One region of the Halomonas sp. KO116 genome, then DNA from elsewhere that is predicted to be linked to it. Evidence: predicted binding sites of a transcription regulator. Region 1 holds the regulator's gene; each other region holds the start of a gene.

Region 1 (8,022 bases):
TGTTTGCCGGGTTAGTGGGAATTGGCGATGACACCGATACCCGTGGCAGTGTTCACACGGGTAGCTGGTTAATTGATGCCATGACCGTAGCGGGAGATTAAAAGCTACTGATCTTCTTCAAAACGAGCATCGAACAGCGCTTGAATAGCATCAAGTGCCTGTTCGGCGTCATCGCCTTCAGCATTGATGGTTAGCTCGGTACCGCAAGGGGCGGCGAGCATCAGCAGTGACATGATGTTGGCGGCGTCAGCGACCTGTTGCTGTTTTTGAACACGTATTGTCGCCGTGAACTGTTGGCCGCATTTTACCAGTTTGGTCGCCGCGCGTGCATGCAGGCCGCGTTGATTGGTAAGTGTGAGAATTCTTTCTGGCACCCTGGTTCCTTTTCGCCGAGTGGTGTCATTAATGGATAGAAGCGCTTAAGACGTTGCTTGCTGCTCGTCGGTCTGGGAGGTGCTGGCAGGCGGAGCAGCTGGCTGCTCATTTAATGTATACTGCAAGCCTAACTCGCGATGACGTAATTGAATTTCGCCCATACTGTGTACTAATCGCTCTGCTAGCTGTTCAACCATATAGACCGAGCGGTGTTGCCCACCGGTGCAGCCAATCGCAATAGTCATGTAGCTACGCTGGCTATCTTGGTAAGCGGGTAGCCAGCGCTCAAGCCAAGCCTGAATATCGTTACTCATGGCGTCTACGATGGGATAACCGCTTAAGAAGGCCACTATGTTCGCATCGCGGCCTGTGAATTGGCGTAGCGTTGGGTCCCAATAAGGGTTTGGCAGGCAGCGCACGTCGAAAACCAAATCAGCATCCAGCGGTACACCGCGCTTATAACCAAACGACTCAAGCGTCAGCGTGAGCTTATCGCGCCGCTGATGGGCGACCTGGTCAGTAATGCGACGACGTAAATCGTGAACCGATAGCCGTGAAGTATCGATCAATAAATCAGCCAGATCACGTATATCGTGTAGCGTCTCTTCTTCTTTATTGATGGCTTCTTCAAGTGTCATTTCGCTGTCGCGCGTGAGCGGGTGGCGACGACGAGTGGCGGAGTAACGCTCAAGCAATATGCGGGCGTCTGTGGTCAAATAGATCACTTGAAAAGCAATATTGCGTTGCCGCAGCTCCTCTAACATAGAGGGCAGTCGCTCTAGCGCGCCAGGCAAGTTACGTGCGTCAATGCTGACCGCCAAATGGGCTCGGTCGCCCTGGTCGCGTAGTTCGTCCACCAACGAACCCAGCAGCATGGCAGGAAGGTTATCAATCGCATAATAGCCAAGGTCCTCGAGCGCTTGTAAGGCGATAGATTTACCTGACCCAGAGCGGCCGCTAATGATCACAAGTTGCATAGAGTCTCTCTTTGCTTTGATCAAGCTGCGTTAAGGGGGTGAGCGCAAATCAACCTGCCGTTGAGTACCGCTTGGCAGGCTTAGGCCTTCAGGAGATTGTTTGCTCACGAATTTTAGCGGTAAGCAACTCAAGTAGTTCGCGCTGGCTGCCTGCTTTACGCAGCTTCTGACGCGTATCTGCATCGTTCATGATGGTCGCTACCTGGCCGAGCAGAGAGAGATGTGTGTCATCAGCCTCTTCTGGAACTAGCAATACAAACACCAGATCCACCGGGTCGCCGTCGATAGCATCAAAATCAATTGCTTCTGCGAGTTTTAAAAAACCAGCGATTGGGGCAGAGCAGTGAGGGCTACGCGCGTGGGGAATAGCCACGCCGTTACCAATCCCGGTACTGCCTAAGCGTTCACGGCCAATTAAACGGCTAAACACTTCTTGACTGTCCAGACTGGGGATATTTTGGGCAATAAAGGTGCTGAAAAACTCCAGCACCCTTTTTTTGCTGCCCCCGGGGACGTCAAAGAGAACACGTTCCGGGGGGAGTATGGTTTCCAACGTCATTGAATTAACGCACGCCTGCGCCTTGGGCGCGAGCTTGTGCTTTTTCCTTATGTTTAACGAGTTGACGATCAATTTTGTCCGCTAATGCGTCAATTGCGGCGTACATATCACTGTCTAAGGCTTCCGCATGCAAATCTGCTCCTGCTGCGTGCAGTGTACAGGCTGCCTGTTGGCGCTCTTTCTCCACAGATAAGGTGACTTGCACCGTGGTTATATTGTCGTAATGGCGCTCTACACGTTCAAGCTTTTCATTGACATAGTCACGCAAGGCGTCAGTCAGTTCTACGTGATGACCAGTGATATTAACTTGCATTGACGTACTCCTTATCCATCGGACTGTACTTCGATTGTAACCCTTTTTGCCGCGTTGCAAAGCCCTTGTCGAGAGTTTCCCTAAAACGTTGATTTGTGCTAGCGCAAACGACGTCGCTCGCTAGAGGAGGGAATGCCCATGGCTTCACGGTATTTAGCCACCGTTCGACGCGCTACTTGAATTCCCCCCTCTCCTAATAGCGTGACTAAGCGGCTATCAGAAAGCGGCTTGCCTGGCGGCTCCTCTTGAACCAATTTCTTAAGCCGAGCGCGGATAGCGGTGCTTGAATGGCTGTCACCATCCTGGCCGCTGACTTGGCTTGAGAAAAAGTATTTGAGTTCAAATACGCCGCGAGGCGTATGAATAAATTTCTGAGTGGTCACCCTGGAAATAGTCGATTCGTGCATTTCCACGGCCTCGGCGATATCGGCCAATATGAGCGGCTTCATGGCTTCTTCGCCGTGTTCTAAAAAGCCAATTTGCCGGGTGATAATCTCGCGGCCAACGCGCAGTAGCGTATCGTTGCGGCTAGAGAGGCTCTTGATCAGCCAGCGCGCTTCCTGCAGGTGTTCTTTTAAAAACTGATTATCCTGACTTTTATCCGCACGCTTTATTAAGCTGGCGTAGTCGGGCTGAATGCGCAGTCTTGGCAATGCCTCAGGATTGAGCTCTAAGTGCCAGCCTTCGTGGTCATGGCGTACGACCAGGTCGGGCGTTACGTAACTATCATCGGTATCGCCATAGGCGCTGCCTGGGCGTGGATCAAGGCTACGAATAAGGAGAATGACATCAGCCAGCTGGTCATCATCGAGTCCCAGGCGGCGTTTAAGTAAGCGCATGTCATCTTTGCCTAGTGCTTCCAGAAACTGCCGTACTAAGCGGCGGGCAGGAACCAGCAACGGCGTGTCATCGGGAAGAGTGGCCAGCTGCAGCATCAGGCACTCACGCAGGTCGCGGGCGAATATTCCTGTTGGCTCAAATTGCTGAAGCTTAAGTAGAATGGTTTCTACTTCGCGCTGGCTAAGCCCATCGACGCCTTGGGCGCGAAGCCCTTCACGGATGTCGTTGAGCGGCTGGGTTAAATAGCCATTAGCATCTAGCGCGTCGATAAGACTTTCTGCGACAAGTTGCTCTCGCGCGCCAAAATCAGTCATGGCGAGCTGCCACTGCAAATGCCCATGAAGACTCTGGCCAGCCGCTTGGCGCTCAAAATCAGGTCCTTCGCTGCTGGTGCCGCCGTGACTGCCCATATCTTGGTAGGTATCAGACCAGTCACTATCTACCGAGAGCTCGGTGGGAATGCTCTCTGACCACTCTTCCTCTTTGGGCTCGCTGGCAGCCTGTTCGCCAAATTCATCCTCTTGTTCCAGCATGGGGTTGGCATCTAGGGCCTGCTGAATTTCTTGTCGTAAGTCCAGCGTTGATAGCTGTAACAGGGCAATGGCCTGCTGCAGCTGAGGTGTCATGGTCAGCTGTGTGCCGATGCGCAGTTGAAGAGAAGCTTTCATGACCATCTGAGAACCACTCGTTAATCAGAATGCTCCACCCTAGTGCGAGTAGGTCTCCGGTGCAAGTGCAATAAGCATGCCATTGGTAGTAAAGTTGTTGGAGAGCGCTAATTAGACGTGAAAAATAAGCTAGAGGCGGAAATCGGCGCCTAGATAAACCTCTCGCACTTTCTGGTTAGTGAGTATCGAGGCTGGAGAGCCGCTGGCGATGATTTGACCATCGCCTACGATGTAGGCGATGTCACAAATATCCAGGGTTTCGCGCACGTTGTGGTCGGTGATCAGTACGCCGATGTGGCGCTGCTTTAATGCCCGAATAATGGTTTTGATCTCGCCCACCGAAATGGGGTCTACGCCAGCAAAGGGTTCGTCCAGCAGAATGAATGCGGGTTCTGTCGCCAGTGAGCGAGCAATCTCCACACGCCTGCGTTCACCGCCTGAAAGGCTCATGCCCAGGTTGTCGCGAATATGGGTAATGTGAAAATCTTCAAGTAGCGCTTCCAGGCGCTGCTCGCGGTCGCTACGGCTGAGCTTTTTGCGCGTTTCGAGTATCGCCATAATATTATCGGCAACCGATAATTTACGAAAAATAGACGCTTCTTGCGGAAGGTAGCCGATACCCGCCGCAGCGCGTTCATGCATTGGGGCGCGGGTTAGATCTACATCGTCGATACCCACTTTGCCAGCATCGGATTTCACCAGCCCCACAATCATATAAAACGAGGTGGTTTTACCCGCGCCGTTAGGGCCCAGTAAGCCCACAACGCTACCTTGGGAGATCTCTAAATTGATGTCTTTAACGACTCGGCGTCGCTTATAGCTTTTGGCCAAGTGGTGGGCATATAGGGTTTTGATTGGCGTGGTGTCTGTAGTTGCCAAGGCTTGGCTCCCTATTGTTCGGGCTGAAGCGTCATACGTATGCGCTGGGTTTCGCTGCCGTCAACGTCAGAGCGGGCCTGAATGACTTCACGGTCAATAAAATACTCAAGGCGACCGCCGGTGAAGGTGTCTTCTTGTTGCGTTAATTCGGCTTGGTCGATCAGCTCAACGCGGCGTTCAGCGACATGATAAATAATGCGCCTTGCCCACCCTTCCGTAGGGCCTTCTTGCCCTTCAGCTTGATGACGTAAGTAGGCGCGCTCACCGGTGGAGGTCGCGCGGGAGAGCTCGCCTGCCTCGTTGCGTTCGATCTCTACTCGCTCGCCACGTAATTGCATTCCGCCTTGGCGAATATCGACATTGCCTGTATAGACAGCGGTTCCCGCTCGCTGGTCAAGGTCTAAGCGGTCGGCTTCGACTTCTACCGGGGCCTGGCTGTTTTGGGCCAGTGCCGAGAGCGGTACCGCAAGGGCAAAAAGGGCGCTATATAGCAGTGATTTCATGGCAAATCCTGTTAGCGTTGCGTGGCCGGAGGGTGCGTGCCACGCACATTATCAGTTAAGCGCACTTGGCTTTCGTTAAGCCAGACGTCCATGCGCGACGCGTTCATTTGCTGGGGTGGCTGTTGTAGCACTACCGGTGTTTCACTCCATGCATGCTGGTTTAGCCCGTCATAGTGCAATAATTCGGTATCTAACTGCCAACCTTCATCCGGTGCGATCAGGCGAGCAGAGCCTGACATCAGCAAGACCTGAGTGGACGTGTTAAGCGTGCCTACATCGGCGCTAGCCAGCCACTGGCGGTTTTCGCTGTCGTATAAAATAGCTTCGGGCTCTTCCGTCCAGGTTTCACTACGCTGCGGCGTATGGATCAGACGTGAGGTTTTAAGCGCCTGTAATACGCTGCCCTTATCACCGAAAAGGGTGATCTCAGCGTTTTCCAGGACGTGGCCTGGCTCCTGGGCCTGCGCTCCAGGGTCAATGGCCGTGTCTTGAGGCCCCTGTGGGTCAAGCCACACCAGTAAAGCCCCCAAGGCTACCACCAGCCCGGCTAACCAAACGCGTACTTTTATCTGCTTCACCATTAGGTGCGACCGTGAAGGTAGGTGTCTAGCACCGCGCCCCAGTGCCCTTGAGATTCAAGCAGTGTGTCACAGATTTCACGTACCGCGCCGTGGCCACCTAGTCGTTCCGTGGTCCAGTCGGCGTGGGTGTGCATGTAATCTGGCGCATTAGGGACGGTAATGCCGACGCCGCAACGCTTAATAGCGGCCAAGTCAGGCAGGTCGTCACCACAGTAGGCCACCTGCTCTAGCTCTATATCGAGACGCTGACAAAGCCCGCGCAGGGTAGCAAGCTTGTCTTCACAGCCTTGATGGACCAGGTTGATGCCCAGTGATGCGGCGCGCTGGCTCACCATGGGGGAATCGCGGCCCGTCACTAGCGCTACATGTATGCCCACTCGCTTAAGAAGCTTCAGCCCATGACCATCCTGAGTATGAAATGCTTTGATTTCGATGCCGTCAGCCTGAAAGTAGAGGCGGCCGTCGGTCAGTACGCCGTCAACATCCAACGCTAATAGGCGCACGCGGCGGAGTCGATCAAGTAGCGCATTAGGTAGGGTCATAGAACCTCCATATCATTAAATTCGTAAAGCGGGTCGGTAACATTGCTGAATGACGCCGCTGGCTTAAATAACGCCGCTGGCAAGCAGGTCATGCATATGTAGCGCCCCGATAGGACGCTGTTGTTCATCCACCACCGCTAGCGCCGTAATGCGGCTCTCTTCCATGATGCGTACCGCTTCCGCCGCCAGAATATCGGGGCCGATGCGCTTGCCCGGCCGGGTCATAACATCGTCAACGATGACATCGCGCAGGTTGTGGAACTGATCGAGCGTACGTCGAAGGTCACCGTCAGTGTATACCCCGGCTAGGCGGCCATCGCTATCCACTACGCAGGTAAAGCCTAACCCTTGACGGGTAATTTCCAATAACGCGTCGCGCAGTGGGCTACCCAGGGGGACTTGGGGCAGGCGCGCACCGTCATGCATAAGATCTCTAACGCGCAGCAACAAGCGTTTGCCTAAGCTGCCGCCAGGATGGGAAAGAGCAAAATCTTCAGCGGTAAAGCCACGCGCTTCCAGCAGCGCCACAGCCAGAGCGTCGCCCAGGGCGAGCGCCGCCGTTGTGGAACTGGTGGGTGCCAAGTCGAGCGGGCATGCCTCACGCTCTACGCCGCTGTTCAGGTGCGCATCAGCGTGTTTAGCCAGCGTGGAGTTGGGGCGGCCTGTCATACTGACTAGCGGCGTACCCAGGCGTTTAAGCAGCGGTAAGAGCGCAGTGACTTCGGCGGTTTCACCCGAATTAGACAGCGCCAATACCACATCGGAACGGGTGATCATGCCTAAATCGCCGTGGCTGGCTTCACCAGGGTGAACGAAAAAAGCTGGCGTGCCTGTGCTGGCTAGTGTGGCCGCCAGCTTACCAGCGATATGCCCCGACTTGCCCATGCCGGTCACCACCACGCGGCCTTGGCAGGCGAGAATTAGCTCGCAGGCACGGTCAAAACTTTCATCTAGTTTGGCTTGAAGGCCGCCAATGGCTGCCTGCTCAATTTGTAGCGTACGCAATGCACTTTCGCGTAGTAGGCTGGGTGGAGCGAGAGGCTGGCGCATAGCGTTTTCTCTTAATCATTGAACATATAAAAAGGAGTAACCACCAAGAATAACATCTCGGCACCCTTTATAGGCAGTAGTTGGGGACGTTAGCCCAGGCGCGTTTTGACGATAAGGCGGTCTGCTACGGGTTCGCTATCAATAAACGGGTAGGCCAGTGGAAACACTCAAGCGTTTCGTCGTGTCTTGTAGCGTTATAGTACAATGTTTGATAATGTTTTAGAAACACTGTTTTATAACCGCGGTAGCCGCAAGTAAGGTATGATGGCTGACCCAAGTGCGCCTCGTTAAGAGTCAACTGATCCATGATAGATGCTCCATTTATTGACATTCAAGACCTCCATTTTTCACGTGGCGATCACGAGATTTTTCGCGGCATAAATATGACGATTCCGCGCGGCAAAGTAACCGCGATTATGGGGCCAAGCGGTACTGGTAAAACCACGCTACTCAAGCTAATCGGCGGACAGTTGACCCCAGAGCGTGGGCGGATAGTGATTGATGGGCAGGATGTTCATCGGCTATCTCGTAAGGCGCTATTTACGTTACGTAAGCGGATGGGAATGCTATTTCAAAGTGGCGCGCTGTTTTCCGATTTAGATGTATTCGAAAACGTTGCTTTTCCGTTACGCGTACATACTGATCTGCCTGACACCATGGTGCGCGACCTAGTGCTGCTGAAGCTGCAGGCGGTCGGGCTGCGCGGCGCGCGTCACTTGACGCCCGCAGAACTGT
Region 2 (8,022 bases), 2.1 Mb from region 1:
AGCCGTCGTCTTAATATCGCCCGCATGCGCATCCAGGAAGGCTTTCTGGAGTCGATCTTCTCCGTGATGGGCTGTCTGTGCCAAGCCGACGGTAAAGTGACCGACGGCGAGTTGGACGTTGCCGAGAAACTGTTTGACCAGATGCACCTCCAGGGCGAGCAGCGCGCCAAAGCCCGCGCCGCCTTCGAGCGTGGCCGCGCCGATGATTTCAATTTGGACGCCGAACTGGCCAACGTTAACCGCCTCACCCAGCGCCAGCCGGTGCTGCGCCAAGTATTTATCCAGGTTCAGCTCTCGGCGATTGCTGCCGATGGCGTGCTTCACCCCGCCGAACACGAGATGATTCTGCGTGTCGCCCGCGGCGTCGGCTGCAGCGACGCTGAAGTTCAACAGATCGAAGCGATGCTCCACGGCGCCGCGGCTAACTCCCAAGGCGCCAGCGAAGAAGCACTGAAAGACGCTTACCGTGTATTAGGAGTTTCTGATGACGCCAGCGATGCCGAGATCAAGAAAGCTTATCGCCGCCTAATGAGTCAAAACCACCCGGATAAACTGGCCGGTAAAGGCCTGCCCGAAAGCATGCGCGACATCGCCCAAGCGCGTACCAGCGAAATCGGCAATGCCTACGAGCGAATCCGTACGGCGAGGGGCAGCGCCTAAAGGCAGCCTTATCAATAAGTGAATCGACAACGTTACTAACGCCCACTAGATTGAAGCATCGACTGTTTTCGTCAGGAGCACGCCATGATCACGCTATATAGCTTCCCCCAGTCGCGCTCGTTAAGAGTGGCGTGGACGCTTGAAGAGCTAGGCCTTGAGTACCAGTGCCAGCACGTGGCCTTGGATAAAGGCGAGGGCCAAACGGCCGCGCATTTGGCACGTCACCCGGATGGCAAGGTACCGGTCATTGAAGATGGCGATGTACACCTGTTTGAGTCGGCGCCTATTTGCCGCTATCTGGCCGAGACCTATGGCGATGGCACGCTGCTGCCCAGCGACCCCGCGGCCCGCGCCCAAGTTGATCAATGGCTCAGCTTTATCGTGACGGAAATTGAGCAGCCGCTGTGGAATCAGGCCAAGCATAAGTTTGCCTTGCCAGCAGACAAACGTGTTCCTGCTATTTTGCCGGTTTGTGCCTGGGAGTTTCAGCGTGCAGTCGGTGCCTTGGAGCGCCGTTATAACGGTCAGAAATATCTAGTAGGTAACACCTTTACCCTAGCGGATCTGTTTCTGACCCATACCCTTTCCTGGGCGGCCAGCATGAAGCATCGCTTACCCGAGCCGCTCTTTGCTTACCGCGAGCGTCATATCAAGCGCCCCGCCATGGCTAAAGCCGTCGCGCGTGAGAAAGCCGCCGCTGAGGGTTAAGCAGGCCTAACGGGGAGAACCGCGCTATAAATAGCAAAGTAGTGGCAGACGCTTCCCCCTATTACAAACAGATGCCAAATAGCGTGGTTATAGGGGATCGCACGCACGGCGTAGAAGATAACCCCGAGCGTGTAGATGATTCCTCCCGCGGCCAGCAGGGTAATACCGGTTGACGATAAATTAGCCGCCATCTCCTCTGCTGCGAGTAAAATCATCCAGCCCATCAGCAAATAAATCGTGACGCGCAATACCGCAAAGCGATGCGGCCAACATAGTTTGCAGACAATGCCCGCCAACGCGAGCGACCATACAGCAGTAAATAGCATCCACCCGGTGGGGCCGCGCATGTTCACCAATAAAAAAGGCGTGTAAGTACCCGCGATGAGGAGATAAATCGCACAGTGGTCAAGCAGTTGAAAACGCAGCTTCCAGCGCCGATGCGGAATGCCGTGATAAAGGGTCGAGGCGGTGTATAGCAGAACCAATGTAGTGCCGTAGAGGCTCAGGCTAACCACCTTCCATGGGTCGACATGGGCAGCGACGCTCGCAGCGATCAGCAGAACCACCATTCCCACAAGGCTGAGCACGGCTCCGATACCGTGAGTGATACTGTGCAGCCACTCTTCGGCAGCACTGAATTCACCCTGCTCTTCAGAAAAGACTTCACCCTGCTCATTACGTGCGGCTTTCATTCGGGTGGCTCCTAAAACCTATACCTCACTATTATCATCCCTTACGCTCAATATCCACATCGCTGGCGTGAGTGAAGTCATCCAGCGCCATTATATGACCAAGTTTGCCCGCTTTGGTGGCAAGGTACTGCTCGTTATGCGGGTTCAGACCGGTGGTGATCGGTAAGCGCTCCACCACGTTCACTCCATCGCGGGTGAGGGCATCCACTTTGCGCGGGTTATTGGTCATCAACCTTAGCGAGGTGATCCCCAAGTGATTGAGCATCGGTACGCATAGATCATAGCGGCGCATATCAGCACCAAAGCCGAGCTGCTCGTTGGCTTCGACGGTATCTGCACCTTGATCCTGAAGATGATAAGCGCGAATTTTGTTTAGCAACCCAATACCACGCCCCTCTTGGCGCAGGTAAAACAGCACGCCGCGGCCCTCTTCAGCAATGCGCTTAAGCGCTTCCTGCAACTGAAAACCACAGTCACAGCGCATGGAAAAGAGCGCATCGCCGGTCAAACATTCAGAATGTACCCGCCCCAGCACCGGTGCGTCGCCGGTCACATCACCCAACGTCAAGGCAATATGATCCTTGCCGGTGGCCTCATCTTCGAAGCCATGCATCGTAAAGGTTGCCCAGGGCGTGGGCAGTTGGGAAGCGGCAATAAAGCGAATGGTCACAGGTTACCTCGCTGATTGACCAAACCAGTTAACCACACCAGTGTTGGCAAAATGGGCAAGCATTCTAACAGGAAGCGGCGCCCGCCTCACGGTGGCAACGCGACTAAAATCGGCTCATTAGTGGAGAAAAATTGGCCGGATGCGACGATTTTTGCCACCGAGTACGCCGCCCTCGCGCTTATCTTCAAGTACAATTGCTCGCATATGATCCCCGATACGGTTTCGAATACGATGCGGGCAAATTTCCTAAGAGCAAGTGTCTATGACCACTACACCTTTACAAAATGATCGATTCCTTCGTGCACTAGCGCGCCAGCCCGTCGACCGCACCCCGGTGTGGATGATGCGTCAAGCGGGCCGCTACCTGCCGGAATACCGTGCCAGCCGGGCCGATGCAGGCAGCTTTATGGATCTGTGCCGTAATCATGACCTGGCCTGCGAAGTCACTATGCAGCCTTTAGAGCGCTATCCGCTGGATGCCGCCATTCTGTTTTCGGATATTTTAACCATTCCGGATGCCATGGGTCTGGGGCTCTATTTTGAAACCGGCGAAGGCCCTAAATTCCGTAAAACCGTGCGCACCCCGGAAGAAGTTGCAGCGCTCAGCGTACCCGACGCCGAGCGTGACTTGGATTACGTGATGCGTGCGGTGTCGACCATCCGCCGGGAGTTGAATGGCCGTATGCCGCTGATTGGTTTCTCCGGCAGCCCCTGGACACTGGCGACTTATATGGTCGAAGGCAGCTCCAGCAAGGACTTCCGTCACCTGAAAACCATGCTTTACGATACGCCAGATACCATGCACCAGCTGCTGGATACGCTAGCGCATGCGGTCACCGACTACTTAAATGCACAGATTCGCGCCGGTGCCCAGGCGGTGCAGATTTTTGATACCTGGGGCGGCGCGCTTTCGACCCCTGCGTATCTGGAGTTCTCGCTGCGCTACATGGAGCAGATCGTTTCCGGACTGATCCGTGAACACGATGGCCGTCGCGTGCCGGTGATTTTGTTTACCAAGAATGGCGGGCAGTGGCTTGAGCATATCGCCTGCGCCGGTGCCGATGCCCTGGGTATCGACTGGTCTACCGAGCTTTCCGATGCCCGCGCCCGCGTTGGCCATAAGGTCGCCCTGCAGGGCAATCTGGACCCTAACGTACTATTTGCGCGCCCCTCGGCTATCCGCGCTGAAGTGGCTCGCGTGCTGGAAAGCTACGGCCACGGCCCTGGCCATGTGTTTAACCTGGGCCACGGTATCAGCCAATTTACCAACCCGGATCACGTCACCGCCTTTATGGAGGCACTGCACGAGCTCAGCCCGCAATACCACCGGGATATCCCGACGCAACCCAAGACAGCGCAATCAGGAGCCAATTCATGAGCGATTTACGCGACGACCAGTGGTTTACCGAAGTCTTTGATAGCCACGGCAGCGCCTTCTCGCTGAAAATTTCTGAAAAGCTGCTGGATGTACAGAGCCAGTACCAGCATCTGGAAGTCTATGCTACCGAGACTTACGGCAACCTCCTGGTGCTGGACGGCTGTGTGATGCTGACTGATCGCGATAACTTCCTCTATCACGAGATGATCGCGCATCCAGCCCTGTTTACCCACCAAGACCCTAAGCGGGTGGTGATTATCGGTGGTGGCGACTGCGGCACGTTAAAAGAGGTGCTGCGCCACTCAGGCGTTGAGAAAGTTACCCAGATTGATATCGATGAAGAAGTGACGAAAGCCTCTGAGCGCTTCTTTCCATCATTGGTAGAATCAAATAATGATCCGCGCGCCGAGCTACTGTTCGCCGATGGCGTCAAGTGGGTGGACGATGCACCGGATGAGAGCATCGATGTGCTGATTATCGACTCTACCGACCCCGTCGGCCCCGCTGAAGGGTTGTTTAAAACCGATTTTCTCAAGCGCTGCCACCGCATTTTGAAAAGCGGCGGCGTGATGGTGCAGCAGAGCGAGTCACCGCTTTACCACACGGGTTCGATCATTCGTGAGTTACGCCACGATATGCTGAAAGCGGGTTTCGACAGCGTCGCGACCCTGCCCTTCCCACAGCCGGTTTACCCCTCAGGCTGGTGGAGCGTCACATTGGCGGGTAAAGCCACTGATGTGAATACGTTCCGTGAACAGGCAGCCGCCAGCCACGAACTGCCGCTTGAGTACTATAGCGTTGATGCCCATCGCGGTGCGCTCGCCCTGCCGCCGTTTATGCGCAAGGCATTCACGGCTGAATAAACACCCTTCACTGCTGCCTTTCTGCCACCGCCCACCCCAGCTTGCCCTATAAAAGTGCAAAGCAAGGTGGGTGGTAACATTTTTGCACCTAGACGTTCGTCTCGAATTCGTTGAGTAGCGTTGAAAAGCGCTGAATGTGCGCCTGTACCCTTGTTGGCATCTTCCTTGCTAGGTTTAGTTACATGCTACGGCATGCATGGCTATTTCAATGACAGATTTCAATAACCAATTTCAAGAACTTCGAGGGAAACTAAATGTTCAATAAAAAACACCTAGCGCTTCTGGCGTCCGCAGGCTCATTAAGCCTAGCGGGAATGGCGACTGCTCAAGCCGATACCTTAGAAGATACCATTGAGCGTGGCGCCGTTCAGTGTGGTGTGAGCGATGGTTTGCCGGGCTTCTCAGCGCCAGACGACGATGGTAATTGGCAGGGTCTGGACGTTGATGTTTGCCGTGCAGTCGCAGCAGCGGTACTCGGCGATGCGGATGCGGTTAACTATATTTCTCTAAATGCCGTTGAGCGCTTCACCGCACTGCAGTCTGGTGAGGTTGACTTACTTTCACGTAATACCACCTGGACCACTACCCGTGACACCACGCTGGGCCTTAACTTCACTGGCGTTAACTTTTACGACGGCCAAGGCTTCATGGTTTCACGCGACCTGGGCATTACCGGTGCCGATGAGCTCGACGGTGCTTCTATCTGTATTCAATCGGGCACCACGACCGAGCTGAACTTAGCCGACTACTTCCGTGCTAACGACATGGAATTCAACCCGATCGTTTTTGATACTTCTGAGCAAACTGTGGGTGGCTATCAAGCTGGCCGCTGCGACGTTCTAACGTCTGACACCTCTCAGCTAGCGGCACTACGTATCCAGCTTGATGATCCTGAAGCGTCGATGATTCTGTCTGACGTTATCTCCAAAGAGCCGCTGGGGCCTGTGGTTCGTCAGGGCGACGACCTTTGGTTCAACATCGTGAAATGGTCGCTGTTTGCCATGATCAATGCTGAAGAGTACGGCGTTACCAGCGAAAACGCTGAAGAGATGCGTGACTCTAACAATCCTGATGTTGCTCGCCTGCTGGGCCAAGACGGCAACTACGGCGAAGGCATGAACCTAGAAGCTGACTGGGCTTACAACATCATTAGCCAAGTCGGCAACTACGCTGAAAGTTTTGAACGTAACGTGGGTATGGATTCGCCGCTTGAAATCGAGCGCGGTGTTAACGCCCTGTGGAACGACGGTGGCTTCCAGTACGCTCCCCCGATTCGCTAAGCGTCTCGCTTGACCCCGGCCCGTCATCTCTCAAGTACTTATTACGAGAGTATAGGCGGGCCATTTGATTGACCCTTTCCGTGTCGCGGAGACGCCACCATGTCTGTAAGACCCAACGTTCGCCCCGCTGGCCATAAGCCGCCGTTTTGGCGAGATCGCGCTAAGCGCGCACTTATTTTTCAGCTCATTCTTGTCGCCGTAGTGGCGGCTTTTCTGATCTATATTATCGGCAATACCCAAGCCAACCTGAATGCCCGCGGCATCACCACCGGCTTCGGCTTCCTGGGCAATACAGCCGGCTTTGGTATTGGTCAAACCTTAATCGAGTACTCCTCCCAAAGTACCTACGGCCGCACCTTCGTGATCGGCTTGCTCAACACGCTGCTGGTCGGAGGGCTGGGGGTAGTGGCTGCTTCGATCATTGGGTTTATCGTCGGTATTGCGCGACTATCGCCCAACTGGTTGATCGCCAAGTTAGCCAACGCCTATATCGAGACCTTTCGTAATATCCCGCTGCTGCTGCAGATTTTTTTCTGGTACTTCGCGGTGCTGCGGACGCTACCCAGCGCTAGAGAGAGCATGGCATTTGGAGAAGCCATTTTCCTCAATGTACGCGGGCTCTATTTGCCCCAGCCACTGTTTGAATCAGGCTTTGGGCTCATCCCCGCTACTTTCGTAGTGGCGATCATTGCCAGCATCGTTCTGGTCATTTGGAATAAGCGCCGCCATGAAGCCACCGGCAAACGCTTGCCGGTTTTCTGGATGTCTCTGGTGATTATTTTTGGCCTGCCACTGCTAATACTGGTGGCCACCGGCGTTCCGGTGACCTGGGAAATGCCGGTACTGCGTGGCTTTAATTTCGGTGGCGGGATAACCATCATTCCGGAGTTTCTGGCGCTATGGCTAGCGCTTTCCATTTATACCGCATCGTTTATTGCGGAGATTGTGCGCTCGGGCATTCAAGCGATTCCCCATGGCCAAACCGAAGCGGCCCAAGCACTTAGCTTGCCGCGCAAGCTCGTTCTGCGCCTAGTGGTGATTCCTCAAGCCTTACGCGTCATTATTCCGCCACTTACCAGCCAATACCTCAACCTGATTAAAAACTCTTCTCTGGCCACCGCCATTGGCTACCCCGACCTGGTGTCGGTTTTTGCTGGCACCACGCTCAACCAGACCGGTCAAGCCATCGAAGTGATAGCCATGACCATGGCGGTTTATCTAATCATCAGCTTGCTGGTGTCCATGTTCATGAACTGGTTCAACGCTCGCGTTGCGCTGGTCGAACGCTAGGCCGGAGGCGACCCCATGATTCACAATAAAGAAACCATACCTCAGCGCCCGGCCCCCAAAGGCACCATCGGGCCAATTGCCTGGCTACGTGGCAACCTGTTTAACGGTCCGATCAATACTGTTTTCACGCTGTTAGGCCTGTATGTGCTTTACCTGCTCGTGGTGCCAACGGTTCAGTGGGCGTTTATCGATGCCAACTGGGTAGGCGACAGCCGCGAAGACTGTACACGGGCAGGCGCCTGCTGGGTATTCGTCAACGCGCGTTTCTCCCAGTTCATGTATGGCCTCTACCCAAGCGAAGAGTACTGGCGCGCCAACATTGTGTTTGCCATGTTCGCGGGCATTATTGCCTGGATGGTGGTCCCGCGCCTGCCGTTTAAGCGCTGGATGGCGCTGTTTGCGCTGCTGATCTTCCCGGTCATCGCGTATGTGTTGCTGCACGGCGGCTACTTTGATCTACCGCGTGTTTCCACCCACCGCT
Region 3 (8,022 bases), 1.4 Mb from region 1:
TATCGAAATTACGCCCGGTGGGATGCACCACGTAATAGGTACAGCCCGCCACAGAGCGCTGATTCCAGGTATCGATCACATCAAACACCAGCGGTGCATGAATAGGAATCTGCGGATGCAATGCCGAGGGCGGCTGCCAGGCGCGGTAGCGCACCCCGGCGACTGCTTCCCCGTTTCTGCCGGTGGCTGAAAGCGGCACTCGGCGCCCGTTGCAGGTCACCACGTAACGGTCACCGCTCATGCCGCTGACTTTGACTTCCAGGCGCTCCACCGAGGAGTCCACATAGCGAGCAGTACCGCCAGCCGAAGCCTCTTCACCCAGTACATGCCAGGGTTCGATGGCTTGGCGTAGTTCGATATCCAGCATGGGCGTATGCAGGCGACCGTGCAGCGGGAAGCGGAACTCCAGGAAGGGGGCGAACCACTCAAGATCAAAATCGAAGCCGTGGTGGCGTAGATCACTGAGCACATCGTCAAGATCGTTCCACAAGTAGTGGGGCAACATCCAGCGATCTTGCAAGGCGCTGCCCCAGCGCACCGGTTTGGCCCGATAGGGTGTTTTCCAGCAGCGCGCGACAAGAGCGCGAATCAGCAGCATCTGCATCAGGCCCATACGCGCATGGGGCGGCATCTCAAAGCCACGCAGCTCCAATAAGCCGAGTCGACCGCTGTCGCTATCCGGCGAATAGAGCTTGTCGATACAGAACTCGGCGCGGTGGGTGTTGCCAGTCAAGTCGGTGAGCAGATGGCGCAGCAAGCGATCGACCAGCCAGGGTTGTACTACGTCGCCTTCGGGCATTTGCTGTAGCGCAATTTCCAGCTCGTAAAGTGCTTCGTGACGCGCTTCATCCACCCGTGGCGCTTGGCTTGTCGGGCCAATAAAGAGACCCGAAAACAGATAAGAGAGGCTAGGGTGATGCTGCCAATAAGTCACTAAGCTGGCAAGCAGATCCGGGCGGCGTAAGAACGGTGAATCGTCAGGCGTCAGGCCGCCTAGCGTGACGTGGTTGCCACCGCCGGTGCCGGTGTGGCGTCCGTCGAGCATAAATTTTTCGGTGCCCAGGCGAGTTTCTCGTGCTTCGGCGTAGAGCCGTTCGGTTTGCGCGACCAAGGTTTGCCAACTGGCCGCAGGCATAATATTCACTTCGATCACGCCCGGGTCGGGGGTGATCATAAAGTTTTCCAGACGCGGATCGCGAGGCGGCGAGTAGCCCTCTACCATCACCGGGCAAGCGAGCTCTTTAGCGCACTCTTCAACCGTACTGAGCAGGTCAAGGTAGTGCTCTAAGCTGGTCAGCGGTGGCAGGAAAATATGCAGGCGACCGTCCCGTGGTTCCACACACAGGCTGGTGTGAATAATGCCACTCTCGCGGTCGCTTTCTGCCCGTGGCTGCTGCTGAACATCTTCGCCTTCAGGGTGCGATGGGCTGGGGTGGCTGGAACGACCCAGGCGTTCGGCGTCGCTGATATGCAGCTGTTCAGCATTACGACGGGCAACCTCGCCGTGAATATCGCCTAGTGCCGGGCGGGGCGCGAATAGTGATTCAGGCTGGGGCTGCTCTTCCGGGTCAGCCCAGGGCAACGCCGAAAGCGGTAAGCGCAGCCCCATGGGGGAATCGCCGGGTACCAGAAAAAGGTGGTCGCGCTTGAGCGGCCAGCGGCCGCTTTCCCAGCGGTGGGCTTGGCTGATCGAGTGGCGCAGTGGCAGAGCGTAACCAACGACTTCGTCCAGACCTTGTTCCAATAGGCGGGCTAAGCGGTGGCGCTCGACATCGTCTTTGAGGTTGGCTTCGCGCGGGTCAACGTTAACTGGCAGCGACTGCTCTTTCCAAAGATAGTAGTAGGCATCCTCAAACGCTGGAATCCAGTAACGTTCGGCCACACCCAGCCGCTCGCTAAGTGCCTTGGTAAAGCGTTGCGCCATGGTGTTATCCACGTGCACTTTCGGGGCAGCCTCCAGGCAGGCCAGCCACTGTGGGTCGCGCCATAGCGGCACGCCATCTTTACGCCAGTAGCAGGCCAGCGCCCAGCGGGGCAGCGGTTCGCCGGGATACCACTTGCCCTGCTGCTGCTGAATGGCGCTGCCGGGGGCATAGGCGGCCTGAAGGCGTGTCAGTAGTGCTTCGGCCCGCTCGCGCTTGTGCTCACCGAGCGCTTCGGTATTCCACTGCGGGCTCTCCATATCATCAACCGATACAAAGGTAGGTTCGCCACCCATGGTCAGGCGCACATCTTGCTGAAGAAGCTCGGCATCCACGTCGTCGCCGAGGTTGCAGATACGCTGCCACTGCTCATCGCTATACGGTTTGGTGACCCGTGGGTCTTCGTGGATACGCTCCACTTCCATGGTCACATCGAACGTGACTTCGCACTTATCCGAAAAACCGGTAATGGCGGCTGCGCTACCTGTCGTTGGAGTAGCCGCCAGCGGAATATGGCCTTCACCTGCGAACAGGCCGGAGGTTGGATCAAGACCTACCCAGCCTGCACCAGGCAGAAAGACTTCGGTCCAGGCATGTAAATCGGTGAAATCTACTTCTGTACCGCTGGGGCCATCGAGTGCTTTGACATCGGATTTAAGCTGAATCAGATAGCCCGATACAAAGCGTGCCGCGAGTCCCAGGTGGCGAAAAATCTGCACCAGCAACCAGGCGCTGTCGCGGCAGGAGCCACTGGCCAGGGACAGAGTCTCTTCACAGCTTTGTACGCCTGGCTCCAGGCGCACCAGGTAACCGATATCGTCTTGTAAGCGTTGGTTAAGCGCGACCAGGAAATCGACGGTGGTGGTCGGTTCGCGGGGCACGCCCTTGAGCCACTCCATTAAGCGCGGCCCGGACTCGGTGATTTCAAGATAGGGGCCCAGCTCTTGCCGCAGCGCTTCCGGGTAATCGAAGGGAATCTGTTGCGCAATGTCGTCCAGGAAGAAATCGAACGGGTTAATCACCGTCATCGGGGCGATCAGTTCGACAGCAATGGTTAGCTCTTTACGCGGTTCTGGGAACACCACGCGGGCGTTGAAGTTGCCAAACGGGTCCTGTTGCCAGTTTAAAAAATGGTCATCGCCGGAGAGTTTGAGTGAGTACGCCTCAATATGCGTGCGGCAGTGGGGCGCCGGACGTAGCCGAATAACATGGGGTGATAGACGCACCGGGCGGTCAAAGTGGTATGTCGTACGATGGTACAAGGCAACGCGAATGGTCATGGGCCACCCTCAAGAGAACCGTTATCAACCGGATAGTCGGCTGGGTTAGGGAATAACCGAACGTTTCGCAAGTATCGTTCCACTTTTACTTTTTTGCAGCCGCTATATTAAGTAAGACGTTTAACTAAAGTGGAAATGGCGTTATGCACCAACTTGAAGCCAACTAGACGCACCAAAAGAAAGCATAAAAGGGGTTTGATGGGCGCTGATGCTCTGCCAAGTAATGTTTGAGTCGTGTTTAAGTAAGCGAACGTTGAAATATCGCAAAAGATGGTACGTATTTTGCTCTCAATTGTTTGATTGTTTTGCACGCGGCAGGCCTACACTGAGCATTGAGGAAGTTGCCGCTTCCACCCCAGCGCCAGGAGAGCGCCCATGAGCCAAGTGAATTGGAATAACTATGCGTGTCGTGATTTTTACGATGAGCTGATGGCAGCGCCCGGTCAGCCACGCGAGTCAGCGGGTGAACTGTGCAACATGTTGGCAAGGTTTAGCGCAGAAGAGTTAGCGGAGCGCAAGACGGCGGCGGAGATCGCCATCCGTACCATGGGGATTACTTTCACCGTTTATTCAGAAGGGGCAATGATCGACCGTGCCTGGCCGTTTGATATTGTGCCGCGCATTATTCCCGCCAATGAGTGGCGTAAAACCGAGGCGGGGCTCAAGCAGCGCGTGCAGGCGCTAAACTTATTTATTGATGATCTCTATCACGACCAAAAGGTGATCAAGGACAAAGTATTACCCGCTGAGGTATTGGCGCAGTCGGTTAATTTTCGCCCTCAGTGTGTAGGTATTAATCCCCCTCACGGCGTGTGGGCGCATGTTTGCGGGTCAGACCTGGTGCGCGATGGCGACGGTACGCTTTTTGTGCTGGAAGATAACCTGCGCATTCCTTCCGGCGTCTCTTACATGCTTGAAAATCGCAATGTCACTAAGCGAGTGCTGCCGGAGTTATTCGCCTCAGGCAAGATTTTGCCGGTTGATGATTACGTGGCTCAGCTTTACGACATGCTAGCGTCGATGTCGCCGCGACCTGGCGATGACCCGCAAATTGTGGTGCTGACCCCAGGGATTTATAACTCTGCCTACTTCGAGCACGCCTATCTTGCCCAGCAAATGGGTGTAGAACTGGTGCAGGGAAGTGACCTGTTAGTGGATGACGATGATGTGGTGTATATGCGCACCGTCGAGGGTATGCGCCGCGTGGATGTTATTTACCGCCGTGTTGATGATGAATTTCTCGACCCGGAAGCGTTTAATCCTGAGTCAATGCTGGGTGTTGCGGGCCTGATGCGCGCTTGGCGGGCGGGTAAAGTCGCGCTGGCCAACGCGCCGGGCGCTGGGGTGGCGGATGACAAGGTGGTTTACGCTTTCGTACCTGCGCTGATTCGTTATTACCTCGATCAGGAGCCGCTGTTGCCCAACGTGCCGAGCTACCTGTGCATGTTTGAAGACGACCGCCGCTATGTGCTCGACCACCTGGATGAATTGGTCGTCAAGCCCGCCAATGAGTCGGGCGGCTACGGCATGTTGATTGGCCCGCGCTCAACCAAAGAGACCCGCGATGAGTTTGCGCAGTTGATCAAGGCAAATCCCCGCAATTATATGGCCCAGCCCACCCTGGCGCTTTCGACTACGCCTACGCTAGCGAATGGGTTACCGCAGCCGCGCCATGTGGATTTACGCCCTTTCATACTCTCAGGGCCTGAAATTCATGTCACGACCGGTGGTTTGACGCGGGTGGCTTTGATAGAAGGATCGCTGGTGGTGAACTCTTCACAAGGCGGCGGCAGTAAAGATACCTGGATTGTAGAAACCGACGATAAGGCGGCAGCGGCCGCGGTGAAAGGAGCCTAACGCCATGCTGTCACGCGTTGCTGAGAATCTTTACTGGATGGCGCGTTATATTGAACGAGCGGAAGATACCGCGCGCCTATTGAGCGTTAACAGCCACCTTATGCTGGATTTGCCGGGACGCTTGCCGTTAGGTTGGGCTCCACTTATCGAAATGACCGGCAGCCTGGAAGCCTTCACCGCACGCCATACAGACTTCGATGAGCGCAATGTCGTACATTTTTTATGTGCCGATACCGAGAATGATATTTCGATTATCTCCGCCCTCGCCAGTGCTCGCGAGAACCTCAGAACCACCCGGGATGTGGTGCCTCGGGAGATTTGGGAGGAGGTTAATCAGCTCTATCTGAGCGTCGTCGACCATGCTGAACATGGCGTTAGCCCGCGCCGCCGCGATAGCTTTCTCAAAAGCGTGATTCGTGGTTGCCAAGCGTTAACGGGGCTCATTGAGGGCACCTTGAGTCATGGCCCGGCGCGTACGTTTATTGAATTAGGGCGCCAGTTGGAGCGGGCGGATATGACGACGCGCATTGTGGACGTGCGCTCTGCCAGCTTGCTGCCGCAAAACCCTGAGGAGCTGCTGCCATTTGAAAACTTGCAGTGGATGAGTGTGCTTAAATCACTCACCGCGTATCAAATGTACCGTCAGCAGGTGCGTTTACGCGTACGGGGGCCGGATGTGCTGCGCTTTTTGCTCCAAGACCCCAGCCTGCCACGTTCGATTGCCTGCAGCCTAGAAACGCTAGGCCATGAGCTTACTTTGCTTCCCCGTCAAGACCGCCCCGCGGCCACGGTTTCGCTGGTTCGAGCGGACGTAGTCGATGCCGATATCCAAGCGCTTGCCCATTCGCCGAGCAAGCTGCATGCCTTTATCGACGAGCTGCAAATTGGCTTTGCTGCCATTCACGATACGCTTAGTGCGACCTACTTTGTGAATGACGACACTGTTCCCCGAGTGGCACAAACGCAAAGCCAGACACAAAGCCAAAGCCACGCAGGGGACAACGACAACGATTGACGGGCTAGCGCTCAACAGGGCTGGCGGCTTGGATCAGTTGATGCAGGTACGCCAGTTTATCCCGCACGGCGGGGGCGAGCGCCGCTGGCGAAAGGTCGAGTAGCCCCATATCCCGGTTGAGTTCGTTCACCGCCAAGCCGACCTGATGAAAAGCCATCAACATGCTGTCCAGGCTACCGTCATATTCGACATGTGTAATGCCCATGTGCAGTGCGGTATCCAGCACGGCCACCATATCCAAGTAATAGGCGAAGGTTTCGGCGAAGTCTTCCCAGGGGTGCATGGTGGCGTAAGCAGAGATAAAACGCGCAGGCCAGTCGCTGGGGGCGCCCTGCTGATAGTAACGCTCTAGCGCCTCTGCGTAGCTTGGTCGATGGTGGTTGCCAAACAACGCACGACACGCCTCTTCATCGCGATCCTTTACCAATACATCCCAATAATAGTGGCCAATTTCATGGCGGAAGTGACCGATGAGTGTGCGGTGTGATTCGTTCATATCGACGCGCAAGCGTTCACGCTCAACGTCATCGGCTTCTTTGACGTTAATGGTGATATGGCCCGACGCATGGCCGGTATACACCTTCTCTTGCTTCGCGGTAGAGCGCCATAACCCCTGGTCGGGAAGGGCATCGGCCATAAATGAAAAGCTTAGCGGCACGTTAATGGAATCGTCTTTGGTGCCATGTGGCAGCTTGAGTAGATCGAGGGTATGAAATAGCCGCCGCTTTGCTGCTTCAAGCGCCGCCCAGCGTTCACGATGGCCTTCAATATTGAGGTCGGGAATTACCTCGTTATAACGACAGCAGTCACATAGTACATCCGCTTGGCCGCGTTCCATCACCACCATGCGGTTACAGACGTTCTCAACGGCGTAGTTGTGGCACTTCATCAGCGCTGTATCGCAACCTGGGTGCGTACAGCGATAGCCACCGTTGTCCAACGGCTCAATCGCGACAATATTGCTACAGGCGGGGCACCAGCCGACGTCTGATTGGCAGGTAAGGCAGTGGGTGTTTTCATAAAAGAGTGAATTGCCACAGCGGCAGCTGAAGGTCTGCATCGTTAGTTCCCTGTGCTTAAACACGTCATGCGTAGCGTTTGCCGTGAACGGTTTGAAAAACCACGGCGCCCCTGGTTAGCGGAAGCATAGCCACCACGGCACAACAATGAAAAGGCTAATTGACGCCATGCGGCAGATTTTGTTTACTCATAGGATACTTGGTTGACGTTAACGTTAACTTGCTGCTATACCCTGTGTTCTTGCTGACAGCGGTGCGCAGGCAGTCACTGCTTTATGACAGCAATCACAGCCATAACAACCATAGTCAAAACCACCACCAAAACCACAACTATAAACAGGAGCAACGTTATGTCCGTTCGCGAAATACCCATGTATATCAATGGTCAGCCCGTACCTTCGCAAAGTCAGGAATGGCGCGATGTGATTAACCCCGCCACACAAGAGGTGGTTGCGCGGGTGCCGTTTTGCACCGCTGACGAAGTGGAGCGTGCCATCAGTAATGCTAAGGAGGCTTTCAAGGAGTGGCGTAAAGTGCCGCTTGGCAAGCGAATGCGCATCATGCTCAAGCTTCAGGCGTTAATTCGTGACAATACCGCAGAGCTGGCGGCGCTGATTACTGAAGAGCACGGCAAAACCCTGCCGGATGCGGAAGGCGAAGTAGGCCGTGGCTTGGAAGTGGTGGAGCACGCATGTTCGATTACCTCGCTCCAACTGGGTGAGCTGGCTGAAAATGCCGCCAATGAGGTGGATGTTTACACCATGCACCAGCCGCTGGGTGTTGGGGCCGGCATTACCGCGTTCAACTTCCCCATTATGTTGCCGTGCTTTATGTTTCCGCTGGCCATTGCTACCGGCAATACCTTTGTTCTCAAGCCTTCAGAGCAAGACCCAAGCTCCACTATGCGCTTAGTCGAACTGGCTCACGAA
Region 4 (8,022 bases), 2.1 Mb from region 1:
CGACCATATCCGTACGGGCAAGCTGTTTGAAGACACCGGCCTGCCGCCCATTGATCCGCGCCAAGATCGCGCGATGATCTGCGGCAGCCCCGCCATGCTGGACGATACCAGCGCGCTACTTGACGAGCTGGGTCTGAATATCTCGCCGCGCATGGGCGAGCCGGGCGACTACGTCATCGAGCGTGCGTTTGTCGAGAAGTGAGACGTAAATAGTGAATCGTAATGAGTGAGTGGTGAATAGAAAAAAGTTTATAGCCGCCAGAATGATCGCATCACTCATACAAAGCCCCTGGGGAGAGCATCCACAGGGGCTTTGTCTACTCGGCACTACTTACCATTCACACCTTACCCTTCACCGTTAAACCGCGTCTTTGCCCGTTTCGCCAGTACGGATACGAATCACCTGCTCCAGCGGCATCACAAAGATTTTGCCGTCGCCGATTTTACCTGTGTTCGCCACCTGGGTGATGGCATCAATCACCTGCTCGACCATGTCGTCGTCCACGGCGACTTCCAGCTTCACCTTGGGCAGGAAATCCACCACATACTCAGCACCACGATACAGCTCGGTATGCCCTTTCTGGCGCCCAAAGCCCTTCACTTCCGTCACCGTAATACCCTGAACGCCGATATCGGAGAGCGACTCGCGTACATCGTCGAGCTTAAACGGCTTGATAATCGCTGTGATCAATTTCATTACCATATCCTCTAACTGGGTGGCCATGATGGGGTCGGGTTGAACGGCTGCGAATGTTGCAGCCGTTAACCGCTAACTACCAGCATACACCGCTATCGGCAGAGAATAAAAAAGCCTCCCACTAAGGGGAGGCCAGAAGGAGCACGCCTGCTCACTAGGTCAGCATTAAATTATTTCTTAATGCCGCTGTTTATTTCTTAATGCCAAATTCGGGATAGGCTTCGAGACCGCACTCAGCGATATCAACGCCTTCATACTCTTCTTCTTCGCTAACCCGGATGCCCATGATGGCTTTCAGGATGAGCCATACCACCAGGCTGGCCAGGAATACCCAAGCGAAGATACCTACGATACCGATGATCTGGGCACCGAATGATGCGCCGTCATTGTTCAGCGGCACTGCCAGCACGCCCCAGATACCGACAACACCGTGAACCGAGATCGCGCCGACCGGATCATCCAGCTTCACTTTATCGAGGGTGACGATGGCTGCGACCACGATGATGCCGCCAATCGCGCCGATAATGGTAGCGCTCAGTGCGGTCGGAGAGAGCGGATCGGCGGTGATGGCCACCAGGCCAGCCAGGGCACCGTTCAATGCCATGGTCAGGTCAGCTTTGCGGAACCACAGTTTGGCCAGGATCAGTGCCGCAATCACACCACCTGCCGCTGCTGCATTCGTGTTTACAAACACCTGTGCCACGTTGTTAGCAGAATCGACAGCCGCAAGTTTAAGCTCGGAACCGCCATTGAAACCGAACCAGCCCATCCACAGAATGAAGGTACCCAGCGTTGCCAGCGGCATGTTGGCACCCGGAATCGCGTGGATAGAGCCATCTTTGCCATATTTGCCTTTACGTGGCCCGAGCACGATGACACCAGCGAGTGCTGCAGATGCACCGGCAAGGTGCACAATGCCTGAACCCGCATAGTCAGAGTAGCCTACTTCAGACAACCAGCCGCCGCCCCAGGTCCAGTAGCCAGACACCGGATAGATAAACGCGGTCATTACCACTGCAAAGGCCAGGAAGGCCCACAGTTTCATGCGCTCGGCCACGGCACCCGATACAATCGACATGGCGGTTGCCACAAAGACTACCTGGAAGAAGAAGTCAGAGCGCATAGAGTAATAGGGAGCATCATCGCCGCCTGCGGTCACCGCATCAGCGCTATTCTCAGCGCCAATCAAGAAGCCCAGGTTAGGCAGAAAGCCGCCCGCGCTGCTGGAGTACATGATGTAGTAGCCGACCAACAGGTACATGGTGCAGGCAATGGCAAACAGCGCAACGTTTTTGGTTAGAATTTCGGCGGTGTTTTTGGAGCGTACCAGGCCTGCTTCTAACATGGAGAAGCCAGCGGCCATCCACATCACGAGCACGCCACAAATTAGAAAGTAGAACGTATCGAGCGCGTAGCTCAACTCTGTAAACTCATTCATTGTATGTTCCCCGTTTAATGTCTGGTTAAGCCATGATTAGACGGCGTCAGCGCCGCGTTCGCCGGTACGAATACGGATCACGTCTTCCAGTGGCGTAACAAACACCTTGCCGTCACCGATCTTGCCGCTGTTAGCCGCACTACAGATTGCATCCAATACGCTCTCCAAACGGGCGTCGTCTACGGCCACTTCCACTTTTACCTTGGGTAGAAAGTCGACGACGTACTCCGCGCCACGATACAACTCGGTATGCCCTTTCTGACGGCCAAAACCTTTAACTTCAGTGACCGTAATGCCCTGAACGCCGTTGTCGGCCAATGCCTCACGAACGTCGTCGAGCTTAAATGGCTTGATGATAGCGGTGATGAGTTTCATCCCGGATCTCCCCTGCTGGATAAGTCCTGCTAGATTGGTAGCGGCACAGCCGCCAGAATAAGCACCTGAACCGATAATGCGCATACTGTGCCAGCTGACTTTTTTTGCTTATAAGTCAGCCAATTAGCCGTCATCAAAAGTGCAGCTCAGCGCTAAATCTGAGCAAATCCATTCTCACACCACCGCTATTGCACCAAAAAAGAGCGTAAGCAAAAGTAGCCTGCTCTATTTCGATGCACACCCTGGGTTAAGCAGTAAAAGCACGCGATACATGCGAATTCGCCAACTGTTGCGTATCCTTACCGGTAAGCAATATTTAAAGCAGGTTTATCTAGGAGAGAACGATGGCGCCTCAAGACCGTATTAGCCGCTTGGCCCAGCAGATTGGTGACCGTTTACAAAACGCCTCCCAGGCGCCAGAAGATATTCAAAAGGGCGTGCAGCAAGTCGTGCGTGGCGCCTTCGACCGCCTGGAGCTTGTCTCACGGGAAGATTTCGACATTTTAATGGATGTACTGCAGCGCACCCGTTCGCGGGTAGAGGCGTTAGAGCGCCAAGTCGCTAACCTTGAAGCAGCCGTTGATGCCTCCGCGCCAACGACGTCCACGCCGCTCGAAGCTGAAGCCCCACCAGTTCCAGAGCAGCATGCGCCGGAATCAGATGCAGAAGACGAGAAGAATAAACCCGCTTAACGTTTAAGCTTCATTAGCAGCAATAGGGGAATGGCCTATTGCTGCGCGCACCGCAAAATAAATACGAATCACTATCGTTGACTTTGTTTTTCGTGGTGATACTCTCCGCCTTTGATTTTCTTACCGTCTGCGGATTGTTCACTATGCACGCCCTGTCACTATCAAACCTATCTGTTGCAAAGCTGCCTTTTGCAAAGCCTTTCTTTTCGCCGTCGTCTGTTTCAATATCTGGGCTTGTTGGCACCAGCCTGTTACTGAGCTTCTCCAATGGCGTTTTCGCCCAAAATACTGCGTCTAGCGCCGACGAGACCATGGTGGTCGTTGGATCGCGCACTCCTAGTCAGATCAGTCAAATTCCCGGTGCTGTATGGGTAATTGACAAAGAGATGCTGCAACAGCAGACCCGCAATGGTGCAGACCTAAAGACAGCATTGGGGCATCTGGTACCGGGGTTGGATCTGGCGCCTCAAGGGCGCACCAATTATGGGCAAAACATGCGAGGCCGGGGCGTGCAGGTGCTCATCGACGGCGTATCGCTGAACAGTTCCCGTGGGCTTTCCCGACAGTTCGATGCCATCGATCCCTTCAATATTGAGCGCGTGGAAGTGCTTTCCGGCGCCAGCAGCCTGTATGGCGGCGGTGCTACGGGGGGCTTAATCAATATCATTACCCGCAAAGGTGAAGAAGGCCTGAACTGGCGTACTGAAGCAGGCATCACCACCGGCTTCAACAACAGCGATGACATAGATCGACGCCTCGCACAATCCATCAGCGGTGGTAACGAGCGGGTTCAAGGCTATCTGGGTACCGCCATTGGCGACAACGGCCGCCACTATGACGGCAGCGGCCAGGAAATCTTTCCCGATATCGCCCAGACCGACCTACAGGATAATCGCAGCATTGATGTATTGGGCAACCTCTCTTTCCGCTTGACCGATGAACAGAGTCTGGAACTGGGTGCCCAGCTGTACCGTTCAGGCTATGAAGGTGACCGGGGTGTTTACTTTCCCAACCTCGACGCTGCCACGCCCAACTTGAACGATGCCGAAATTCGCGATGGCTACCGTTCACAGCGCGATCCGGAAACCGACCGTAAGCTCGTCAACGTCAACTATCACCACGCCAACCTGTGGGGGCAAAACTTCTACCTGCAGGCGTTCCACCGGGAGGAGGAGTCCAGCTTCCAGGCATTTCCCTACCCAATTTCCGACGGCCTGCAATTTCGCGCCTCGCAACAAAACACCGATTTAAGCGGCATCAAAGCGCTGTTTGAATCGCGCCTGGGTGATGACGTTTCGCTAACCTACGGCCTCGATCTGGATCGTGAAACTTTCGATGCCAGCCAGATGCTGTTCGATACCAACATCTCGGACGCCTCCGGCGGCCTGGTGCAACAGGCATCAGGGGTTGAACCCCGCTACCCCGGTTATCAAGTGGACGGGCTTTCAGGCTTCCTCCAGGGCGATTGGCAGGCCACCCAGGCGCTCAAGCTCTCCGCAGGGTTGCGGCAGCAGCATATGGACGTCGAAGTGGATGAATTCCAGGGGATTCCTGGCGGCGAGAATGACTATGAAGCAACGCTCTTCAATGCCAGCGCCCTCTACGACTACGGCAACGGTCACCAGAACTGGCTGCAGTTTAGCCAGGGCTTCGAACTGCCAGATCCTGCCAAATATTACGGCAAGAGCCCCGACGTCAGTGTCGATAACAACCCGTTATCTGCCATCGAGACGGATCAAGTAGAGCTAGGCTGGCGCTATCAGGGGGGCAATTGGACGGCCCAGACAGCGCTTTACTACGCCTGGTCGGACAAGGCGGTAGAGAACGCCGAGGATTTAAGCGTCAGCGTTGTGGATGAGAAGAAGCGCGACTTCGGCCTGGAAAGCGCCGTGACTCGTTATTTCGATAATGGCCTGGAGGCAGGGGGCACTCTGCACTTGGTGCGTTCCGAGCAGGAGAACGACCAAGGGGAGTGGGAGAAGCGTGACGCCCGCTATGCATCCCTCTCTTCCGCCACCGCCTTTATTAGCTGGACGGACTATGTACGTTCGGCTCGCTTACAGGCCAACCACAACTTCGACCTGAAAGACGATGCCGACCGGGAGATCGATGGCAATACCACCCTCGACTTATCGCTCAGCCAGGAAACCGATCTTGGCACCTTAAGCCTAGGAGTGCAGAACCTGCTGGATGATCAGTACTCCACCGTCTGGGGGCAGCGAGCCGCCATGTTCTATTCGCCCTACTACGGCCCAGAGTACCTCTATGACTACCAGGGCCGCGGGCGTACTTACACCCTGAACTGGTCGATGGAGTACTGAGAGGTGGTTCGCTACTCGCTGACAACCGCTCAAGGGTGAGGTAACGAGGATGGCTACACTCGGCCCAATAACGCCATCTTGCGTACCACTGACCACCCATGACCTGCTGGCTATTGGTCAGCGCTTCGGGATCGACTACCGCTTTCCCGAAGCGCCCGAACGCTCCCAGCCAGCCCCTTGTGTTGCCCGTGGGCGGGTGATGGACGTCGAGATAGACCCCACACTGCGCGTGACACACTCGGATCTTGACGTCCTGCACGCTTACGCCTCCACTTCCCGGCGTACCGCGCCGTGGTTTCTCAGCGTGATACTCGAGGGCCATATCCAAGTCGGTCTCGGGCACCAGTCGTTTCAGTTGCAGGCTGGCGACGCCTTCAGTGCGCATTTCAACGAGCAGACGGGGCTTGAGGTCTTCCAGCCCGCGCCACAGCGTTTGCGCATCCTCAACGTATCGCTTCTGGCTTGTAAAGAGCTGCCCTCTTTCTCGTCCATTAACCCTTCGCCTATCGATGTTGCCCCTCCGGCAACGCCCGTACTGCATACCTGGCAGGTGCCGCAGTTCCTTATTCATAGCCTGGAGGCAGCGCTGGCTTCGAACTGGCCAGTAGAGCGACAGCGCCTGCTATGGCAAGGTCTCGCGCTCCAGTTATTAGCTCATGGGTTGCCTGCCGCCTCCCTTGAGTCCAACGACGCAGGAAAAGCAGTTAGCCTGCCGTCGGGTCTAACCCAACGCGATCACCAACGCCTGGAGTGCTTGCGTCAGCAGCTCGAACACTCCCCCAACCAGGATTATCGGCTTGAGCAGTTGGCCCGCAATGCCGCGATGAGCCCGAGCAGCCTACGCACCAAGTTTCACCGCTGTTACGGCTGCTCAATATTCGACTACCTACGACGTTGTCGCCTGACCCAAGCTCAAGCGTACTTACGCAAAGGTTATAGCGTGCAGCAAACCGCTCACGCCTGCGGCTACCGCCACGCCACCAATTTTGCCACCGCCTTTAAACGCGCTTTTGGCATTGCGCCTCATGAAGTGTTCCATCGCCATTAAAGGCCGCAGGGTTGTTTTGGGAGCGCTAAGTTCCTTTGTTGGGCGTTTTTTGGCAGCACGCATACGCCCTTTGTCATTGCGCATACCTTTCAGCCGTCATTAAGCGCAATAATTCTCATTAACACATTGGTTAATTGATGCTTACTGCAGGTGCCTCCCATGTTTATCCCCCATCACCGTTTTCTACGCGCTCCGCTTAGCGTCGCCGTTCTCTCAGCACTGGCTGCTTCCCCGGTATACGCTCAAGAAAACAACGAGTTAGCCACCGTCACGGTCACTGCCCAGCAGGCGGCTACCAAAGTGGAAACGCCCACGATCGAAATACCCCAGAGCGTTTCCACCATTACCCGCGAACAGATGGACAACCGCGGGGTAAGTACCGTACAGCGCGCCACCGACTACACGCCCGGTGTTTACAGCAACCAGATTGGCGCCTCCAACCGTTTTGATTACCTGGTACTCCGCGGGTTTTCTGACGGCAGCTTGAGCAATACGTTTTTAGATGGGTTAAAGGTGATGGGTGATGCCAACTCCCATAGCAGTATGCGCATCGATCCGTGGTTTCTAGACAGCATAGAAGTTGTCCGCGGGCCCGCCTCGGTGCTCTATGGCCGCGCCTCCCCTGGCGGCGTGGTCGCCCTGAACAGCAAGCAGCCAGAGTTTGAACAGAGCGGTGAGCTACGTTTTCGAGTGGGTAATAATAACCAGCGCAGCGCCGCTTTTGACCTCACCGGGCCGATTGGCGAAGAACAACGGGTGGCCTTTCGCCTAACCGGGATTGCCAGCGCCGCGGATACCCAGTTTGGCCCGGCGGAAGAGGAGCGCTATGCCATTGCTCCCCGGCTCACCTGGGATATCACCGATGACACCAGCCTCACCGTAGAAGCCTACCTACAGGATGAACCCGAAGGCGGCTACCACTCCGGCGTACCCTATGAGGGGACCGTGGTCGCCCATAATGGCCGCAAAATCAGCAATAACTTTTATGATGGTGAAGAGGATTACGACGCCTACGAGCGCACCCAGCGCATGGTCGGATACGCCCTGGAACACCGCTTCAACGAACAGGTGACCGGCCGCCAATTGATGCGCTATCTCAATTCCGACGTGGTGCTCAATCAGGTCTATGGCTATGGCTGGACATCCCCTTCGTCTGACGAGCTCACCCGCTACTACTCCGGCAGCAATGAATCCCTGGAAGCCTGGACACTCGACAACCAGTTAGAAGCCACCCTCAGCAGCGGCTTTATGGATCACACACTGCTTGTCGGGGTTGATTACCAGCAGCGAACAAACGACGTATCGTGGCCCTCTGGGTATTTCCCACCGCTCAATGCCTTTGACCCGGTTTATGGCAGCGACCCCATCGAGTTTTACGCCCCGGTACGCGAGCGCCATGAGATCGACCAGACTGGGGTTTACCTGCAAGACCAGATAGCCCTCAATAACTG

The links. Region 1 encodes sigma-54, which starts transcription at its own class of promoters, with help from an activator protein. Its sites were predicted from a motif close to TGGCACNNNNNTTGCTNT; they were not measured.
Region 2: KO116_RS01605 (amino acid ABC transporter substrate-binding protein) is a predicted target of sigma-54. The motif match lies at 5,126-5,143, and genes of this name have one in related genera.
Region 3: KO116_RS06975 (circularly permuted type 2 ATP-grasp protein) is a predicted target of sigma-54. The motif match lies at 3,474-3,491, and genes of this name have one in related genera.
Region 4: KO116_RS01525 (P-II family nitrogen regulator) is a predicted target of sigma-54. The motif match lies at 2,586-2,603, and genes of this name have one in related genera.

Annotation. Positions count from the first base shown of each region.
Region 1 covers NZ_CP011052.1:2,882,048-2,890,069, reverse strand. The annotation lists gene pmbA (metalloprotease PmbA) at 1-101, shown strand, start outside; gene KO116_RS13390 (HPr family phosphocarrier protein) at 105-374, opposite strand; gene rapZ (RNase adapter RapZ) at 420-1,352, opposite strand; gene KO116_RS13380 (PTS sugar transporter subunit IIA) at 1,441-1,911, opposite strand; gene hpf (ribosome hibernation-promoting factor, HPF/YfiA family) at 1,916-2,224, opposite strand; gene KO116_RS13370 (RNA polymerase factor sigma-54) at 2,323-3,738, opposite strand; gene lptB (LPS export ABC transporter ATP-binding protein) at 3,862-4,611, opposite strand; gene lptA (lipopolysaccharide transport periplasmic protein LptA) at 4,623-5,114, opposite strand; gene lptC (LPS export ABC transporter periplasmic protein LptC) at 5,126-5,695, opposite strand; gene KO116_RS13350 (KdsC family phosphatase) at 5,695-6,237, opposite strand; gene KO116_RS13345 (KpsF/GutQ family sugar-phosphate isomerase) at 6,301-7,287, opposite strand; gene KO116_RS13340 (ATP-binding cassette domain-containing protein) at 7,593-8,022, shown strand, end outside.
Region 2 covers NZ_CP011052.1:327,108-335,129, reverse strand. The annotation lists gene djlA (co-chaperone DjlA) at 1-660, shown strand, start outside; gene KO116_RS01630 (glutathione S-transferase family protein) at 745-1,368, shown strand; gene trhA (PAQR family membrane homeostasis protein TrhA) at 1,365-2,060, opposite strand; gene ribA (GTP cyclohydrolase II) at 2,095-2,730, opposite strand; gene hemE (uroporphyrinogen decarboxylase) at 2,993-4,108, shown strand; gene speE (polyamine aminopropyltransferase) at 4,105-4,971, shown strand; gene KO116_RS01605 (amino acid ABC transporter substrate-binding protein) at 5,226-6,251, shown strand; gene KO116_RS01600 (amino acid ABC transporter permease) at 6,351-7,541, shown strand; gene KO116_RS01595 (amino acid ABC transporter permease) at 7,557-8,022, shown strand, end outside.
Region 3 covers NZ_CP011052.1:1,513,919-1,521,940, forward strand. The annotation lists gene KO116_RS06970 (transglutaminase family protein) at 1-3,202, opposite strand, end outside; gene KO116_RS06975 (circularly permuted type 2 ATP-grasp protein) at 3,578-5,059, shown strand; gene KO116_RS06980 (alpha-E domain-containing protein) at 5,064-6,074, shown strand; gene KO116_RS06985 (zinc-binding metallopeptidase family protein) at 6,079-7,134, opposite strand; gene KO116_RS06990 (CoA-acylating methylmalonate-semialdehyde dehydrogenase) at 7,444-8,022, shown strand, end outside.
Region 4 covers NZ_CP011052.1:309,048-317,069, reverse strand. The annotation lists gene KO116_RS01540 (ferredoxin--NADP reductase) at 1-202, shown strand, start outside; gene glnK (P-II family nitrogen regulator) at 359-697, opposite strand; gene KO116_RS01530 (ammonium transporter) at 888-2,135, opposite strand; gene KO116_RS01525 (P-II family nitrogen regulator) at 2,172-2,510, opposite strand; gene KO116_RS01520 (accessory factor UbiK family protein) at 2,855-3,202, shown strand; gene KO116_RS01515 (TonB-dependent receptor) at 3,346-5,523, shown strand; gene KO116_RS01510 (helix-turn-helix transcriptional regulator) at 5,573-6,571, shown strand; gene KO116_RS01505 (TonB-dependent siderophore receptor) at 6,731-8,022, shown strand, end outside.